Regions from separate parts of the Priestia sp. P5 genome, predicted to be linked through region 2. Evidence: riboswitches for the same ligand, from Rfam matches in the RefSeq annotation. Region 2 holds a riboswitch; the other holds the start of a gene.
The links. A riboswitch is a leader RNA that binds a small molecule or an ion and turns the genes downstream of it on or off. The one in region 2 is predicted to bind cyclic di-AMP.
Positions count from the first base shown of each region.

Region 1: another riboswitch for cyclic di-AMP. It lies ahead of MMB69_RS26085 (cation:dicarboxylate symporter family transporter); the one in region 2 lies ahead of MMB69_RS04335 (dicarboxylate/amino acid:cation symporter).

Region 1 covers NZ_JAKWFJ010000008.1:30,398-34,616, reverse strand. The annotation lists gene ytvI (sporulation integral membrane protein YtvI) at 126-1,157, opposite strand; gene MMB69_RS26085 (cation:dicarboxylate symporter family transporter) at 1,370-2,629, opposite strand; cyclic di-AMP (ydaO/yuaA leader) riboswitch at 2,736-2,875, opposite strand; gene MMB69_RS26080 (undecaprenyl-diphosphate phosphatase) at 3,149-3,973, opposite strand.
Region 2 covers NZ_JAKWFJ010000001.1:848,358-852,576, forward strand. The annotation lists gene MMB69_RS04325 (ATP-binding protein) at 1-77, shown strand, start outside; gene MMB69_RS04330 (NAD(P)/FAD-dependent oxidoreductase) at 295-1,764, shown strand; cyclic di-AMP (ydaO/yuaA leader) riboswitch at 2,372-2,526, shown strand; gene MMB69_RS04335 (dicarboxylate/amino acid:cation symporter) at 2,706-3,941, shown strand; gene MMB69_RS04340 (aspartate aminotransferase family protein) at 4,050-4,219, shown strand, end outside.

The DNA of each region.
Region 1 (4,219 bases), on a different contig from region 2:
GCAAAACTATAATTAGCCGATTGATAGATAAAAACCAATGCGGCATAGTTTTTTCCTTTCCCTCTTTACGTATTACGTACTACAAAAGTTTCAATAAAAAAAAGCGCTAGTTTTATCCAGCGCTTTTATAGTTTAAAGTTAATTTGAATAATACCTACTTTACGAAGAGCATCGTATAAAATAACTAAAGCCGGTCCTAAAAATAATCCGACAAAGCCTAAAAGTTTAAATCCAATGTACAAACTAACTAGTGCAGCCAAAGGTGAAATGCCCATATTTGTAGAAAATACTTTTGGTTCTACTACACGTCTTACTACCGTAATGACTCCAAATAGAATAAATAAGCCGATTGCTAATGAGTCATGTCCTTGAGTAAGAGCAAAAATCCCCCATGGAACGAGCACCGAGCCTGTCCCAAGGATTGGTAAGATATCGACAATTACAATTAATAAACTAAGAAGCGCGGTATACGGAACATCTAATAGCCAAAGCCCTACATAAGCCATTACAAACGTCATGACACTTAAGATAATTTGTGCCTTGATAAAACCAACCCCCGCTTGGATAAGCTGAGTGATGACAACTTGTAGCTTATATTTCGTTTCTTCTGTTAAAAATGACTTAATTTTATTTTTAATAGCAGGCAGCTCAAGGCTGATAAATACAAGTGCTACTAAATAAATAAGAAACTCTAATAGAAACCCAGGAACAGTAGCGGCAAAGCTAATGATGATTTCTACGGTACTTTTTAATAGAGAATCTAATGAATTTACGGTTTTTTCAAGCGTGCGCTCGATAGAAGAAATCACTTCTGTAGGAAGAGCGTTTGAATAGTATTTCCACTTAATAATAGTTGGATAAATCGCGGTTTCATAGATTTCTTTTACAAAGGAAGGCGCTATTTTTGAAAGAGCAACCACTTGCGTAACGATTGTCCGAACAATAAAAAATCCAATAAGTATGAGCGAAACAACATATAAAATGAAGGTCATAAGCACTGCATAGACTCTCTTCATTTTAAAAGATTGATGCAATTTTTGAACAATACCCTCAAGTGCTAATGCTGTTAATAAAGCAAACACAATCGGTAAACTGTAAGGGATTAACAAACATACGATTACTATCGAGGCGATGACCCATATTCGCTTTTTCCACATACTCTACTATCCCCCTACTAGCTAAGCTATCTCTATATTTACTGATAAAGAAAGGAACCAGTGACTGCTTTATGTAAGAATAAAATTTGGATATTTTTATACCTGATGTTACATATTATAGGGTCAATTCCCATAATAATAAAGGGATTATTATGAAAAAAGCTACTTATTCTAATTTTTTGAATAGAATAAGTAGCTTTTTAATTTATAAATTAGCCGGCCCTCATGACCTCTGTACCTTTTTTAGGGTCAAATTTGCCTTCTGATTTAGACATTACAATTGCTGCTAGTGTGTTTCCTACTAAGTTAACAACCGTACGTGCCATATCCATGATTCTGTCTACTCCGGCGATGAAGGCTAATCCTTCTGCGGGAACACCGATTGTTCCAAGAGTAGCTAGTAATACAACAAATGATGTTCCTGGCACTGCAGCCATTCCTTTAGATGTAACCATCAATACAAGAATGAGCGTCAGCTGTTGAACGATCGTTAAATCAATACCATACACTTGCGCTAAGAATAACGCTGCAATCGCTTGATAAAGAACGGAACCATCTAGGTTAAATGTATAACCGATTGGTACAACGAACGATACGATAGCTTTTGGACAGCCCATCTTTTCAAGTTTTTCCATAATACGCGGAAGAACTGTCTCAGAGCTAGATGTACTGTATGCTAACAACAGTTCATCTTTCATATAGCGGAATAAGTGGAAGATGTTAATTCCTGCCCATTTCGCAATTCCTCCTAATACAACAAGTAGGAAGAAAATTAGCGCTAAATAAACTAAGATAACAAGCTTTCCTAATGAAAGGAGTGAATCTAAGCCAAATTTTGAAACCGTTACACCAATTAAAGCAAATACACCAATTGGAGCCACTTTCATTACAAGGTTTACCACGTGAAACATTGCGTGAGAAACGCCGTCGAAGAATTGTACAACTGGCTTTCCTCTTTCCCCAATTGCTGCTACTCCAAGTGCAAACAACACTGTAAAGAAGATAATTGCTAGCATGTCTCCTTCAACAATTGACTGGAAGAAGTTTGTCGGAACAATGTGTAAGAAAGTTTCAGCCACTGACTTTCCTTCTTGCTGTTCGGATGTTTCAACGTATTGTGAAATATCACTCTTCTGTGCTGAATGAATGTCTACACCTTGCCCAGGGTGAAAAATATTAGCAATCAATACACCGATTACAATTGCAAAAGTCGTAATAATTTCAAAATAGAGAATGGTTTTAACGCCGAGCTTTCCGACCTGTTTACCGCTCCCTGCTCCTGCAACTCCAACGACTAAGCTTGAGATAACAATTGGAATAACAATCATCTTGATTAATCTTAAAAATAGGTCTCCTAGCGGCTGTAGGTATGTTACTACACGCGGATCGTTAAACCAAATTACCCCTACAAGAACACCAAGGATTAAACCGGTAAAAATCTGCGTAGCCAAACCAAAACGAATTTTTTTCATAGATGTACCTCCCCAAAGATGTATGACATTTGTATATACTTTTCTGAAAAAACAAAAAAAGACTATTCTTAAGAAAGAACAGCCTTTTACTTACGCTATTTTGGGCTCTTTCTCTCAATGAAGCAAACGGGGTTAACTGTCGGATTCGGAATTGAGAGTTTCCTACCTTTTGTAAGGATTCACCCCAAGGCAGCTTTACTGCCGATAATGATTCCCCCGCTCTATACGATTAAGCTTATTATTCAGTTTTTATAAAATTAAAACGATCTATACGTTGTCATACGTTTTTTACAGTCAATAAAACTAAACAGAAGTCTTACTTTTACTTAACTTTATACTGCACAAATATTAATTTACTATTTTTCGACACGTTTTGTCAATACCCATGTTTATAAAACGCTTTCAAAAGGCGATAATATATATTTATGCAAAAAAGCTATTGCAACATTGCAATAGCTTTTTCTTGCTCTTTGAGTCTCTATTAGAAGTTTAAAGGACTAAAGAACTCGCGTGTTTATTTTATAAAAATACAAAATATAGAATAGCTGCTAAAACAATTCGATATAGTGCAAATGGTACTAATTTGATACGATTAATTAATTTCAGGAAAAAGCGAATAGATACCAGCGCAAAAATAAAGGCGCTGATAAAACCAGCAATAAAAAACGGTAGCGCATCTGATGTGAAATACTGCCAGTTTTTAACCAATGAAAGTCCACTTGCTCCTGCCATGATTGGCACTGCCATAATAAATGTAAAATCTGCGGCTGCCTTATGGCTCATTCCAAGAAGAACTCCTCCTGAAATCGTTGAGCCTGAGCGAGAAAAGCCTGGCCAAAGAGCAATACATTGAAACAGTCCTATACCCAGTGCTTGTCCATAAGACATTTGGTCCACCGTTTCTACACGCGGACGTTTAGGTCCAAACAAATCTGCTAGAATCATTAATACAGCTCCGACTACTAAGCCAATTAGCACCGTATTTAAAGAAAACAAATGTTCATCAATGTAATCATCAAACAAAAGTCCTAACACTCCTGCGGGTAACAGCCCAACAATTACCTGCATTAAATTCAAGCGATTTGTCGGTCCAATTGGAGCAGCTGGCTTTTTTCCCAATCCTAATAAATTAATAAAACGATCTTTAAAAATAACAACTACTGCTAAGATCGACCCTAGCTGAATAACAATTTTAAATGTATTAGCTACTGGAGATGAAAATAATTCTTTTGAATTTAACCACAGGTCATCCACAATAATCATATGCCCAGTTGACGAAACAGGAGCAAACTCTGTTAAACCTTCTACAATCCCTAAAATGATTGCTACAATAATTTCCCACATAAAGCTATGTACCTTGCCTTTCTTTCAAATTAATAAGCTTATCGCTTCGTTTTACATGCTCAACTATTTTCCTATTTTGACACTTGCTTTTTTATCATAATTGTTAAAACTATGAAATACAATGTGTATTTGCAAAAAGATAAGAATCTTTAATAATTTGTAATAAAAACCTTACATGCTATAACCAAAAAAACAAGATATCAGCTTTTATTTGTTTTAAAAAGCAGTCGCTATGTTCGGTATAAA
Region 2 (4,219 bases):
TTGCGAGTAAAGTAGGAGTAGGAACAAAAGTAGAAATTGCTCTTCCGTATATTAAAGAACCAGTGAACATTTCATAGCGCTTGCTATTCGTTCACTGGTTTTTATTTGACTGGAATAAAAACGAATGTTTTTTTATATTTTTATTTTAATGTTCGTATATATTGTTGACTAAAGGATTTGTTTTTGATATATTATCAAATGGCTAGAAAATAACCGAATGATAATAAAAAAAGAAAATTCGGTCAATGACTTTTATCTTTTACCCAAAGAAAAAAGATGATGGGAGAATGTACAATGAACTCAAATTATGATGTTATTGTGGTAGGGGCAGGACCCGCTGGGATTTTTACTTGCTATGAGTTAACGTTAAAATTACCGGAAGCAACTATTTTATTAATCGATAAAGGACACGATATCTATCGACGTAATTGTCCGATTCTTCAGAAAAAAATTGAAAAATGTCCGCCTGCGGTTGGCAAAAAAGAGTTTGCTGGCTGTTTGCCTGCTTGTTCTATCACAAATGGTTTTGGTGGAGCCGGCGCATATTCAGACGGGAAATTTAATATCACAAGTGAATTTGGAGGCTGGATGACGGATTATCTGTCTGAATCACAGGTGGTAGATTTAATTAAATATGTGGATGAAATTAATTTAAAACACGGAGCAACCGATACGATTACGGATCCGTTAACTGATAAAGTTCGTGAAATTGAAAAACGCGGATACGCAGCAGGTTTAAAGCTATTGCGTGCCCAGGTGCGTCATTTAGGAACAGAGCAAAATTTAGAAATTTTAAAAAGCATTTATGAATACTTAAAAGAAAAAATTGATATGCAGTATAAAACGGAAGTAGCCGATTTAATAACAGAAAAAGAAGACGGTCAGCATATCGTGCGCGGTATTGAATTGAAAAACGGTGAAAGAATTACGGCTGATAAAGTGGTTGTTTCACCAGGTCGAGACGGCTCGAAGTGGATGAGCGACTTACTAAAAAAACGCCGTTTAAAAATGATTAACAATCAAGTGGACATCGGCGTTCGAGTAGAAACATCCAACGTTGTTATGGAAGAAATCAACAAGCACTTGTACGAAGGGAAATTCATTTACAATACGTCTGTAGGTACAAGAGTCAGAACGTTCTGCAGCAATCCTTCAGGACATGTGGTAGTAGAGAATCATTCAGGTATTATGTTAGCAAATGGACACGCATACAAAGATCCGAAGCTTGGAAGTCAAAATACGAACTTTGCGCTGCTTGTTTCTCATAAATTTTCGGATCCATTTGATCAACCAAACGAATATGCGCACGAAGTATCAAGGTTAGCTAATATGCTGTCAAACGGGGGCTTAGTTGTTCAAAAGTATGGAGATATTCTAAAGGGCCGTCGTTCAACAGCGAATCGAATTAAAGAAGGCTTTTTAGAACCAACGTTAAAAGAAGCTGTACCGGGTGACTTGGGCTTAGTGCTTCCTTACAATACGATGAAAAGCTTAATTGAAATGACAGAAGCACTGGATCATGTAACGCCTGGTTTAGCTTCTGAACATACGCTGTTTTACGGTGTAGAAGCGAAATTTTATTCAGCTCGTCCAAAGCTAAACGATAAGTTTGAAACTGAAATCTCTGGTTTATACGTGGGAGGAGACGGAGCTGGTATTACGCGAGGACTCGCGCAGGCAAGTGCGTGCGGTGTGTGGGTAGCGCGTGACATTGTTGAAAAATTAAAGAATCGCAAAGCAAGTTCTGAACCTGTTACTGTATAAGAAAAAGAGGCCGTCACGGCCTCTTTTTTTATATGTGTTAAATAATGAGAGCGAATAAGTAAAAAGCAAAGAACTTGTACCGCTCAAACTCCGATAGTTTTATATGATAATTACCCGCTCTTTTTTTAAAAAAATTACGGAATCCGTACGTCTATCGTGAGCAGAATTAAATAGAATAAGGCGAATTGATAATGTCCATTTCTTTCTATCAATAAAGTCAGTGAAATTTTAGGGAGTTTATATCAAGCAGTACAATAAGGATAAAATCAACAGTTGGAAAGAGTTGTTTTTTTGATGAGTAAAATATTTATGGAAGCAGCAAAGTACGCGTACGTTAGAATAATTATGCAAATTTATGAATGGAATTTAATGAGAAGAAAGTTCACTTCACAAACTATTTTTTGAGTTAATTTTTTATCTATTAGATTGTAAGTCTTGTTAAATAAGTGTTTGTGTTTTATTAGAATATGATGTGAATATTTTAAAATACAACAATTCTCAACTTTTTATGATAAAATACTGCATTATTTTTGAATAAAAAGTTGACAGGATCATATAAAATGAATTTTAATTAAAGTAACAATTATTATCATGAAAAAACATTTAAAAAAATTATTTGCTTAATCTCTTTTGTTTTATAAGAGAACGGGGGACCCATATTTGTGCGTAATGTACTTGGGGTGAATCTTGAATGAATCAAGTGGGGTAACTCACGTACCCGAATCCGACAGCTAACTCCGTAAGCATTCAGTGAGGGAATAACAGGTCTATGAAACCATGATATTCTCATGGTTTTTTGTATAGCTAAAATATTCCTAAACTATTAATCTGAAAATTTTTAATATATTGTATATTTTGAGTGTTATCGTTCTCAATGCATGGTAAAATAAGTATGGTAGTTAGAATCATTCTAATATAATTTATTTACGGGAGGTAAATCTATGAAGCTATCGACAAAAATTATTATCGCGCTAATTGCTGGTGCTGTTGTAGGAGTGTTGATTAATGCTTTTGCTCCAAGTGCTTTTGCTCCGCTGGACAAGTACTTGTTTACACCGCTTGGCCAAATTTTCTTAAGCTTAATTAAAATGCTTGTTGTACCAATTGTGTTTTTCTCGATCACTTTAGGTGTAGCAGGTTTAGGAGATCCTAAAAAACTAGGAAGAATCGGGGCTAAAACAGTTTCCTACTTCCTAGTTACAACAACCGTTGCGATTATTATCGGTTTAATTTTAGCTTATGCAATTAAACCGGGTACGTTTGGATCTTTTGATACAAAAAACGCTTCTTTTGAAGCCGAAAAAGCACCGCCGGTTGGAGAGACATTCTTAAATATGATTCCAGTCAATCCAATTCAAGCGATGGCTGAAGGGAATATGCTTCAACTTATCGTTTTCTCTATCTTTATCGGTTTTGGTATTACGATGCTTGGAAGTAAAACAAAAGGGCTTTACAATTTACTAGAGCAAGGCAATGAATTAATGATGTACCTTGTAAATCTAGTGATGAAGTTTGCTCCTTACGGAACATTTGGTCTTCTTGCAACAGCGGTTGGAAGTCAAGGCTGGGAGGCAATTAAAGCGATGGGTCTATACATGATTGTAGTCGTGCTCGCGCTGTTCATCCATTCAATCGTAACGTATGGTGGAACTGTCGCTCTTATGGCCAGACGCAACCCAATTGAATTTTTTAAAGGTTTTGCTCCTGCGATGACAGTTGGCTTCAGTACATCAAGCAGTAATGCAACGCTTCCGATTTCAATGAATGTGGCACAGAAAAATCTTCGTGTCCCGGAGTCCATCAGCAGTTTTGTTCAGCCGTTAGGTGCTACCATTAACATGGATGGAACGGCAATTATGCAAGGTGTAGCGACTATTTTTATTGCACAAGTATACGGCGTTGACCTATCGCTGGGGGCTCTTGTGACGGTTGTATTGACAGCGGTGCTTGCTAGTATTGGTACAGCAGGTGTGCCGGGAGTTGGTCTCATTATGCTAGCAATGGTACTGAGTTCGGTTGGCCTGCCTGTAGCAGGTATCGGATTGATTATCGGAATTGATCGCTTGCTTGATATGCTTCGTACATCTGTAAATATTACGGGAGACGCTGCGTGTGCCGTTATTGTGGCTGAGTCAGAAGCAAAGCGTATGGATAAATCTGTAACGCAATCGGCTTAATAAGCGCAAAAGCTCTAGCTATATGCTAGGGCTTTTTTTATTGGCAAGAAACTCTTCTTTTCAGCATACAGTTTAATAAGAGTATGTGTTTGAAAGGAGAGTGCGGAAATGAATAAGACCCATGTGATAAAGCCGCTGCTCGACGATGACTACCCAGTTATTTCATATGGAAAAGGAATTTATTTGTACGACCAAGATGGAAAAAGGTACATAGATGCTTCGTCAGGGGCAGTTACAGCAAGTATCGGACACGGCGTAAAAGAAATTATTGATGCGAT